DNA from 2 places in the Peribacillus sp. NJ11 genome. Region 1 is predicted to be linked to the other one. Evidence: riboswitches for the same ligand, from Rfam matches in the RefSeq annotation. Region 1 holds a riboswitch; the other holds the start of a gene.
The links. Region 1 has a riboswitch for glycine ahead of glyA (serine hydroxymethyltransferase). Riboswitches for the same ligand answer to the same signal wherever they lie in the genome.
Positions count from the first base shown of each region.

Region 2: linked by a shared signal. The riboswitch ahead of gcvT (glycine cleavage system aminomethyltransferase GcvT) and the one ahead of glyA (serine hydroxymethyltransferase) in region 1 are both predicted to bind glycine.

Region 1 is NZ_JAUCFO010000001.1:4,768,329-4,773,851, forward strand. It holds partial or broken gene QUF86_RS23280 (Tn3 family transposase) at 416-859, opposite strand; gene QUF86_RS23285 (aspartyl-phosphate phosphatase Spo0E family protein) at 1,059-1,223, opposite strand; partial or broken gene glyA (serine hydroxymethyltransferase) at 1,458-2,246, opposite strand; glycine riboswitch at 2,342-2,435, opposite strand; glycine riboswitch at 2,436-2,536, opposite strand; gene speB (agmatinase) at 2,699-3,700, opposite strand; gene QUF86_RS23300 (aldehyde dehydrogenase family protein) at 4,129-5,523, opposite strand, start outside.
Region 2 is NZ_JAUCFO010000001.1:3,015,060-3,020,582, reverse strand. It holds gene gcvPA (aminomethyl-transferring glycine dehydrogenase subunit GcvPA) at 1-1,081, opposite strand, end outside; gene gcvT (glycine cleavage system aminomethyltransferase GcvT) at 1,099-2,205, opposite strand; glycine riboswitch at 2,340-2,423, opposite strand; glycine riboswitch at 2,427-2,514, opposite strand; gene QUF86_RS14915 (DEAD/DEAH box helicase) at 2,889-4,577, shown strand; gene QUF86_RS14910 (YqhG family protein) at 4,555-5,352, shown strand; gene QUF86_RS14905 (YqzE family protein) at 5,398-5,523, opposite strand, start outside.

The DNA of each region.
Region 1 (5,523 bases):
CAGTCCGCAAACAGGATCAAGTAAATGCAAGTCTATAAAAGAGAAATGTGAACAACTTTTATTCAAACATATCACCCTTTTACCTCTCTTTTTAGCTCGACGTTAACAAAGCTCCCGGTTAGCTAAATAACTTTTCATGCAAAAAACTCTCTTGATACAAGAGAGTTTTACATAGATTTTATTAAACAGATAGAATTATCAATGTGGCTATAAATAATAATTGTTTTGGGCGGAGTTTTCTGGAAGGTAAATTTTACTGGAATCATAAAATTATGACAGGGATTCCTTCTTTATAGCTTTAGGTTTAGGATGGCAGATATTTTAGGATATTGGCTCTGATCATGCCTTTACTGTTAATAATGCAATAGATTAAAAATAATAAGTATTTTATCAATGATTGAAGGTGTTTCGTTCCGTCCCCTTGTTTCCCAAAGAAAATAGTTCTTGTGACTCCATTCATGGCTTCTCCTTTGTTTAAGCCTTTTTGAATCTTTTTTCTTAAAAGTTCACTAGTAAGGTAATTAAGAATAAAAATAGTCTTTTCGATTCAACCCATTTCACGTAAAGCTGCAGCCAAACTGTTTTGCCTAGAGTTAGAGTCTATTTCCCCCTTAATAAGTGATGCTGAGATAGTACCTTCTTTTATAGAATGAGCTAATCGTAAAACACCTCATAATTTTCTTTAATAATTTTTATAGTTATTTGGCCACGTAAAATGGACCCTTAATTTGAATACCCGCTTGCTTTCTCTTATGAAAAAAGCTTTGAATCTGACAAATCTCTGATTCTTGGTACAGCTAAAGCCCAATAGGTGAGTTAATCCAAAAATTTGATCTGTATAGCCAGCAATATCGGTGAATAGCCGGTTTGAAATAAAATAAATAATCGTTAAGTAACCATTTTAAAAGAACACAGTTAGTATATTCATACATTCTAATTCAATTAAAAAAATCCCTGTTATTCAACGGGGACAATGAAATAAGAGAGATATTTATTTGGTATTTGACACAAAAACTGTGACGGAAAGAGTGTAGGGAAAGATTTCGCAGAATAATGGATCAGTTGAATTTAATTATTTGATATTTATACAACCATTCATCTAACTCTTGACTAGTTTTAATCGTATCGGAATGAGAAAGTCCTTTTAACATTCCGATGACAATCAAACGGCCTTTCAAATAATTAATCTTAGTTTCTATTTCTGATAGTAATTTTGTGTTCATTACTTCGCCCCTGTTAATTTGTATAATTGTTCTAATGATACTGACGATTAACATTATAAATGAGTAGATGCTGTCTACTTGAGCGGGTTAAGTCTACTTTATATGTCTTCTTCAACTACACTACTTTTTCAATACCCCTTTAATTTATCCACCCTTTTCTTTAAAAAAAACAAAAACAATCAATGTGATTATGCATATATCAAAAAGACTCTCTAATTCTATTCCCAAGCATTCAGCAACTGCTTTTGCTGCAATGTATGCATAAGTGGACCGCCTTGAATTCCTGGGAATACGGATTAATTAATCGCTTTGATAATTACTTCATCGTTCGTTAAAATGATGCCCCCCGCGGTCCTCTTAATGATTTATGAGTGGTACTTGTCACAACATCTGCATATGGGATTGGGGATGGGTGAAGACCAGCCGCCACCAGCCCTGCTATATGAGCCATATCCACCATAAGTTTTGCTCCAACTCGATCGGCTATTTCTCTAAATCGAGCAAAATTAATCGTTCTTGGGTAGGCACTTATCCCTTCAATAATCAATTTAGGTTTTTCTTTCTTTGCTATTGCTTCCAACTCATCTAATCAATCAATTGGGTATCTTCTCTAACTCCATAAGAAACAACTTCAAACCATTTTCCTGAAACACTGACTGGACTTCCATGAGTTAAGTGGCCGCCATGTGAAAGGTTCATTCCCATCACTTTATCACCAGGCTGAAGCAGTGAGAAAAAACCACTAAATTTGCTTGTGCACCTGAGTGAGGCTGAACATTTGCATATTTAGCTCCAAACAGCTTTGTTAAGCGCTCAATAGCTGCTTGTTCTACCACATCGACAAATTCACATCCGCCATAATAACGTTTTCCTGGATAACCCTCTGCATATTTATGCCCATAGCTTCTAATACTCTTGGCTGACGAAGTATTCTGATGAAATCAACTCTAGTGTTTGATGTTGCCGTTTCCGTTCGTTTTCAATTGCCTCAAAAATGGTTCGATCATATTTCTGCAAGCTCATTCTTATTTCCTTCTCTGTTTAGATAACTGCTGCCACTCCATAACATGTCCCCTGGTTTTGCACGCAAAACAGGACAGAAAAGGGTAATGGCAACATTCCCTTCTCTGTCCTTTTACCTGAGAGTTTAACTCTATACTGAAAAGAGTCTTCCCCTTTGGTGGCGTTTTAAAAACGCACTCTCCAGAGTTGCGTCCCATTGTGGTTCTTTTACCTGAGAGATTTGTTCCAAGGGTTTTTTTGGAACTTGCTCCTTGGTGGCTGTCTATATTGCACTCTCCCACAATCGTCATCCACTATATATATTTGAACACTCTATATGTTTACTATTGAAGATTATTTCTATAATTGTTTTTTATGGAATCTCCTCTTTATTTATACATATTCAGGAAACTAAGAAAAGAAAAACGGAGGAAAGTCATTTTATATCAGCAAACGCTTTCAAATTTAATAGACTAATGCTTCTTTATGAAGTTCTGCTCTTGATGATCGCTGATTATATCCTGGTTTTTCTCTTTTTCTTTCAAAACATAACTAAGCAAGTCTAATGAGAGACGCGCTGCTACTTGTCCAGTTATTCCAGCATGGTCGTAAGGAGTAGCTACTTCTACCATATCAAAACCGATTACTTCTCCTCTTTTTGCAATTCCATGGAGTAATTCATTGACTTCATCATAAAGCAGGCCTCCAGGAGAAGGTGTGCCTGTCGCAGGGGCGATCGATGGGTCGAGACCATCAATGTCCATGGTAATATAATATTTTTCACCTGCTGGAATAAGTTCCAGAACCTGTTCAAATCCCATCTTTCTCATTTGGCGGGGAGACAAGATGACACTTCCGTATTCTCTGGCAGCATCGACATCTTCTTTTTTACTGCTGCTGATTCCACGAATGCCCAATTGGAAAATCTTTTGAACATGATTCATTTCCGATAAGCGGCGGATGCAGCTTCCATGTCCAACCCGCATTCCTGAACGGTGATCTGCCCAGTCTAAATGTGCATCAATCTGGATCACATGAAATGGCCCGAGTTCACCCAAGCCCTTTCCTACTGGAATTGTAATGGAATGATCTCCACCTAATACAACCGGCATTGCACCTTTTGAAACTATTTTTCGAATGGCTCCTTCCGTATTATCATGGGATTGCATCATATCCCCATGTACCATGTCCACATCGCCGCAATCAACGACTTTCCATTTCGGGCCAAGATACATGATATCATTTTCAATATCATAGGCACCATCTAACCCGAAACTATATAATGTAGAGCCTTCACGAATTCCCCTTGGACCCATTCTTGCGCCTGACTTCCATTGTGTTCCCATATCATTTGGAACTCCAATGACAGCAACATCTGCGTCTAACTGGTCTAAATCAGGACATACGGGATATTTCCCGAAAGTACAGATTCCGGTAAAAGGTAAATTAAGATGTTGTTTTTTATTATTCGACATGAACTTTTCCTCCCACTTGTATTACGTTCTTCGAAAATAATATAGATGCAAGCTTCATGCCATCCTATAAAACTAGGTAAAACTGAATAGTGTTATCAATAATGACTACCAGGAACCAACATATTTTCTGATTACTCGAAACTCCTTAGTAAACGCCACAGAGAAAGGAGCACAGGGAATATAAATTCATATCAGTAAAATATTATTCTTGTCTTATTTAGGTTTTAAATAAGACAAATCTTGATGAACTGGCTTTTTACTCGTAAAATAAACACTTAGGAATCTGTTCCAGCCCATCTTCAGAAATAATATTTGAAATTAAAATATTTGCGAATTTCAAAAAAATGCTTCCTCTATTATTAGTCATACATTTTTTCGAGGTGTGCATACTCACTCTCTTTTACTCATTTATCTCTACTTCTCAATTTTTAATGATCAAACCACTTGGTTGGCTCCACTTCTAGATTAATGTTGATTTGTTTTACCTCACTGAACTCATCTAAACCAAAAGTTCCTAATCCACGGCCAATTCCGCTCTGCTTATAGCCTCCCCACGGCGCTTCATTGTAGGCTAGATTATAGGCATTAATCCATGTAATTCCGGCTCTTATTTTCTTAATCACTCTTAAAGCCTTAGCACCATCTTGTGAAAATACACCAGCTGCAAGGCCATATGGCGTATCATTGGCAAGCTGGATGGCTTCCGCTTCGTCCTTAAACTTTTGAACGGTAAGGACTGGCCCGAATATTTCTTCCTGAACAATTCTCATGTCAGGTTTGGTATCGACAAATATCGTCGGCTCAACAAAATAACCATTTTCCAGCCCATCGCTTGTGATACGCTTGCCGCCACAGGCTAATTTCGCCCCTTCTTCTATGCCAAGTTGAATATATTTAAGTACCTCATTCATATGTTCTTCACTAACAAGTGCGCCCATTTCTGTAGACGGTTTATCACCAGGACCGACTCGGATCTTTTTTGCTTTCTCTATCAGTCTATTGATAAACTCGTCGTGAATGCTCTCTTCAAGCAGCAAACGCGATCCTGCATTACAAACTTGACCGGCGTTTACAAAAATCCCATATAAAGCATAATCGACTGCTGTCTCAAAGTCTGCGTCGGCGAAAACGATGTTAGGTGACTTGCCGCCTAATTCGAGTGCAATGTTTTTAATATTTCCAGCTGCTGTTTTCATGATGCTTCTGCCCGTTGATGTGCTCCCAGTGAATGAAACCATATCGACTTTATCGCTTTCCGCTATTTCATTTCCTACGGTTCCTCCACCGCCCATCACTAGATTGGCAACACCATCTGGTATGCCAACTTCTTTGATAATCTCAAACAATTTGGTAGTGGTAACCGGAGTTACCCCTGCTGGTTTAAATACAATCGTATTTCCTGCTGCAAGGGCAGGGGCGATTTTCCAAGCTCCCGTCAGCAAAGGAAAATTCCACGGAGCTATCAGTCCGCATACCCCTACCGGCTCTCGAACAACCATGGCCTGTACTGGAGCGGAAACGGGATATGTTTGGCCATCCGGTTTTGTGACTAAACCGCCATAGTAGCGAAAACAATCTGCTGCGTCAGCAATGTCAAACTCTGACTCTTTAAGAGGTTTTCCGGTATTTGCTGTTTCAAGTTGGCTAAGCTCCGAGGCGTTTTCTTCAATCTTTTCCGCTATTTTAAATAAGTAGGCAGCCCGCTCAGAAGCCGGTAAGTCCGACCAAATCCCAGAATCAAATGCCAGTCGTGCTGCATCAATGGCCATCTTTGCATCTTCTGCATTTCCGCTGGGTGCCTCTGCAATGATCTTGCCGTTTGC
Region 2 (5,523 bases), 1.8 Mb from region 1:
TTTGAATATTTTGCACGGCCATTTCTTTGACCCCCTTTTTCCCAAGAGCGGTCATTGCAACAGAAGCTGCCAAGGCGTTCAACGCTTGATTGGAACAAATGTTGGATGTGGCCTTATCACGGCGAATGTGCTGCTCACGAGCTTGAAGCGTCAGCACAAAACCCCTTTTTCCATTTTCATCCACTGTTTGACCGACGAGTCTGCCCGGAACTTTCCGTACAAGTTTATTCGTAACGGCAAAATATCCACAATGAGGTCCACCGAATGCTGCTGGAATGCCGAATGGCTGAGCATCCCCCGTTACGATATCTGCACCGAGGGCACCAGGGGATGTCAAGGCTCCCAGTGCAAGCGGATTACTGGAAACGATAAACATGGACTTGACGCCATGAATGATTTCTTCCATTTCTTTCAATGGCTCGATACGGCCAAAAAAGTTCGGATATTGCACAATCACTCCTGCAATATCATCTTTCACCAACTCCCTTAAGGCGGCCATATCCGTCACACCGTCTTTATAAGGAATTTCGATCACTTCCACGCGTTGTCCTTTCGCATAGGTCTTAACAACTTCTCTTGATTCAGGATGAACCGTCCCTGAAATGAGAATCTTCTTGCGTCGTGTCTGACCTGAAGCAAGCATGGCTGCTTCAGCTAGCGCTGTCCCGCCGTCATACATGGAGGAGTTAGCCACATCCATACCCGTCAATTCACAAATCATCGTTTGATATTCAAAGATGGCCTGAAGCTCGCCCTGTGAAATTTCAGGCTGATAGGGTGTATAAGCCGTATAAAACTCAGAACGGGAAAGAACATGATCGACGATGACCGGTGCATAATGGTCATAGACACCCGCACCAAGGAAGGAAGCATAATTTTTAAGATCCGCATTCTTGGCAGCAAGCCTTGATAATTCTTTTATTAAGGCAGGTTCCGATTTAGCGGGCTTGATATCGTATTCGCCTTGAAAACGAACACTTTCAGGGATATCATTGAAAAGTTCTTCAACAGTAGGTACACCTATCACTTCAAGCATTTCTTGTTTATCTTGCTCTGTCATGGGTAAATAACGATGTTTCATCTAATGACCATTCCCCTCTATTTACGTGGTTTTTTATAAAAAGGTGTTTGTATGATAACGGCTTTCAAACGTTTGGATCGAATTTCCACTTCGACTTCCGCATCCAGCACCGAAAATTCCTTATCGATAAGTGCCAACCCTACGTTCTTCTTCAACGTTGGTGATTGGGTACCAGTCGTGACCTCGCCAATGACTTTGTCCCCGCTGTAGACCTTATACCCATGACGTGGAATGCCACGGTCAATCATTTCAATTCCCACAAGCTTGCGGGGAGCCCCTTTCTCCTTTTGTTCAGCAAGAACGGCTTTCCCGAAAAAATCTGCTTCCTTATCCACTTTTACCGCAAAACCGATCCCGGCCTCTATTGGGGTGATGTCCGCTGAAAGTTCCTGCCCATACAGCGGAAGTTTCGCTTCAAAACGCAGGGTATCACGAGCACCTAAACCAATCGGCTGAATCCCTTCTTCCTTTCCGGCATCCAGAATCGCCTTCCAAAGGGCAGGACCGTTTTCACTGTCGCTATATATCTCAAAACCATCTTCACCAGTATATCCGGTACGGGATACCATCGTGGAGATACCATTTATCATGACATTTTCCTTGAACTTGAAAAATCCAATTTCACTTAAGGCAGTATTTTCTGATAGTTTTTGTAATATCTTCTCTGCAGATGGCCCTTGAAGTGCTAGCTGTGTATAGTGACTCGATACATTTGTGATTTGGACATCTTCCGGTAGATTAGCTTGCAGCCAATCGAAATCTTTATCTGTATTCGCTGCATTGACCACGAGCAGATAGTCGTCTTCAGCCCGCTTATAAACGATGAGATCATCAACCGTCCCGCCGTTTTCATAGCACATAGCCGTATATTGGGCACCGCCCTGTTGCAGCTTTGATATATCATTAGTCAGCATCTTCTGTAAAAAGGAAAGGCTCCCAAGCCCCTTAACATCAACTTCCCCCATATGGGAAACATCGAATAACCCCGCTTTTGTACGTACGGCTTCATGTTCGTCCTTTATACCCGAAAATTGGACAGGAAGTTCCCAGCCGCCAAAATCGATCGTTTTACCGCCGCATTCACGATAAACTTCAAATAGTGGTGTTCTTTTTAAATTGGTCAAAAAATGACCCCCCTCAGATTTTTTAATTTAAATGGCTTCATTATCAAAGCTTCTTGTCATTACGCATCAGATATCCTGATTCATGATGTGAAAAAAGCACAAAAAAGGACAGAGAAAGCCCGTTTGAGCTTTTTCTCTGTCCTGAAACCTGAAAGTTTACCTATATAATAGGTTTTCCCCTTTGGTGGCCGTCCCAAAATGGGCGGCGCTCTCCAGAGTTGCGTCCAATAAGAGTTCTTTTGCCTGAGAGATTCACTGCTAAGTTTGCTCCTTCGGCGCTACATCCGTAGTCTCTCCCCTTATCTTCACCCGCATATAAATGGTCTACCAATGAAAGTAAGCGAACAAGCCCCAAGCATTAGTAAAACCTTTGAGCATCATGGAATGCATTCTCTGCCAACTCTCCTAAAACTTCAGGAACCATTTGAATGATCTCCTTCAGTATCTTGGATAAAATAGGAGCCTGTAGCGCATACTAAGAAAACGCGAACTGCAAAACTGAAATACAAAGATTCTTTACAGCGTTTGGAAATTGGAATTTTCTAAATATACTTATATCCTACCCTAAGAAACTTATCTCTGCAATATCTTTTGAAGAGAAATATTTTTCTTACTTCACATATGAAATGTTCGGGTTTTGACCTTTTATTAAGGAAATTATGATTTAAGAGGGAGTTATTTCTATGAAAATCAATATATCCTTCAATTCTGAATGGAATGACGAGTTTCTGCAAAAGATGGAAAATGACGGTCCATGGGGAAATTGGGAGCTTTATAAGTTGGCGGTTCAAATGGAGGAAAATCTCATCATCCCTGATTTTGAGGGATTACAGGCGCCCAAGCACCTTCCGCAGTTAACCCCGCTTCCCCACCAATTGGAAGCAGCAAAGCAAGTGGTGGAAAAGATGAATGGAAAGGCCATTTTAGCTGATGAGGTAGGGCTCGGAAAAACAATTGAAGCCGGCTTGATCCTAAAAGAATATATGATTAGAGGCCTTGTAAAAAAAGTATTGATCCTTGTACCGGCCTCACTTGTCACACAATGGGCTTTTGAATTGAATACCAAGTTTCATATTCCGGCAGTCGTTCAGAGAAAAAGTTATGTTTGGGACTCCTGTGATGTGGTCATTTCATCCATTGATACAGCGAAACGCGATCCACATCGTGATATCATTTTCAATCAGGAATATGACTTCATCATTATTGACGAAGCTCATAAACTTAAAAATAATAAGACGAAGAACTATGAATTCGTCCAAAATCTGAAAAAGAAATTTTGTTTACTCCTGACAGCTACTCCCATTCAAAATAAAGTCGAGGAAATTTTCCACCTCGTTTCGTTATTGAAACCAGGCCACTTGGGAAATGCCTCACTCTTTTCGGAAAAATATAAAGGGAAAGGCCGGAACATAATTGAAGATGAACACCTAAAGGAACTGGTCAACACTGTTATGATACGAAACCGGCGGGCCGATACTGGTATTGAATGGACAAAAAGGCATGTGGAAACCATCACAATTGAATTTTCTCCAACCGAGCAGGCATTGTACGATGCCGTTTCCAAATTCAAGCCTATTTCGGATGGAACAAAAGGAAGCGCTTTTTCAGCTCTCACTCTCCAAAGGGAAGCCTGCAGCAGCAGGGAGGCAGTCTTTTATACTTTAAAAAATATGAAAGCAAAATACGACCAGCCTTCCCCTGACTTTTTGGCAAAGCTTGATGATTTATTTTCTAAAGTGAACGAAACGGTTCAGAACTCCAAAGCTGAAAAAGCTTTGGAACTGATCAAGAAAATTGATGACAAAGTGATTATCTTTACCGAATACCGAGCGACCCAGCTTTATCTGCAATGGTACCTGCAACAGAATGGGATTTCTTCAGTCCCTTTCCGAGGCGGATTTAAGCGTGGAAAGAAAGACTGGATGCGCGAATTATTCCAAAAGAAAATACAGGTATTAATCGCAACCGAAGCGGGCGGGGAAGGGATAAACCTTCAGTTTTGCCATCACTTGATTAATTTTGACCTACCATGGAACCCCATGAGACTCGAGCAAAGAATTGGGCGGATTCACCGGCTTGGTCAGGAAGAAGATGTCATGATTTATAACTTTGCCACGAAAAATACAGTTGAAGAACATATTCTGAAGTTACTATACGAAAAAATTAATTTATTTGAAAAAGTAATTGGTGAACTGGATGATATTCTAACCAAACTGGAAATTAACAACATTGAAGAATACTTAATTGATGTAGTCGGCGAGTCCAAAACAGAGGGCGAAATGAAAATCAAGATGGATAATTTCTCATCGTTAATTCAATTCGCTCAATCCATGAAGGAAGGTGAGGTTCATGCAGCAACGGGAAATTCATGATTTTTTATTAACTTACTTTAAAGCCAATGATTGTGAAATACTGGATAATACACCCACCCACCTTACCGTTCAACTGACAATTGAAATGGATAAAGAATTAATGAACAGACCCTTTTATTGGCACTATCTAGAAAAAACCGGTGGCATTCCGAACCCAGCCCAGATGACTTTCATTACCGACCCAGAACATGCTCCACCCGATTTAAAGGGAGAAATGATTCATTTTGGCTCCCCTCGCCTTCATCAAATTATTCAATCAACAAAAAATCTGGCAGGGTATACTAGACTTTTTGAGGATACTCCTCCATCAAAAGGCGGGAATAATCCATTGTTTCCTTGGCTAACCCTTAATGTGAAAATATCCTATCAATGCGATCGTAAAAAAGATACATTTATGTCCATCGGATTGAATTTAATCTCAGGCGAGATCATGGAAAGCTTTCACCATCGGGTTTTACCGGTTAAGGTCACCCCAAAAATTCCGGATTATTCCTTTACGCTTTCACCGCTCATCATGCCCAAGAGTGGATTGGCAAGACTGGATACATACATCAGAACCAGTTTCGAGGATGATGACCATTCTTGGGCGGAAGAAGCAATGCTTCGCTGGCAGAATGACTTGAATTTATTGGAGCATTTTTACAAGGATATGGACGAAAAAAGTGAGAGCTATTTTACCGAAAAAGAAGCCTTAAAAGCACAATATGAACCGAACATCCGAATATCCATCATCAATGGAGGTTTATTTTACCTTTCAGATAGGGCGTTGGGATAGGATCCTTAATAAAAAAACAGATGTCCTAATTTAAGGACATCTGTTCTATTTCTTGATATTTTTCCTTAAGAACATCGACAAAGCAAAAGGGACAATGCCAAACCAATGGGACATACCATGGTTTTTATCCTCTTTTCTATGACGTCGCTTTTCTTTTCGTTCTTTTTTGGT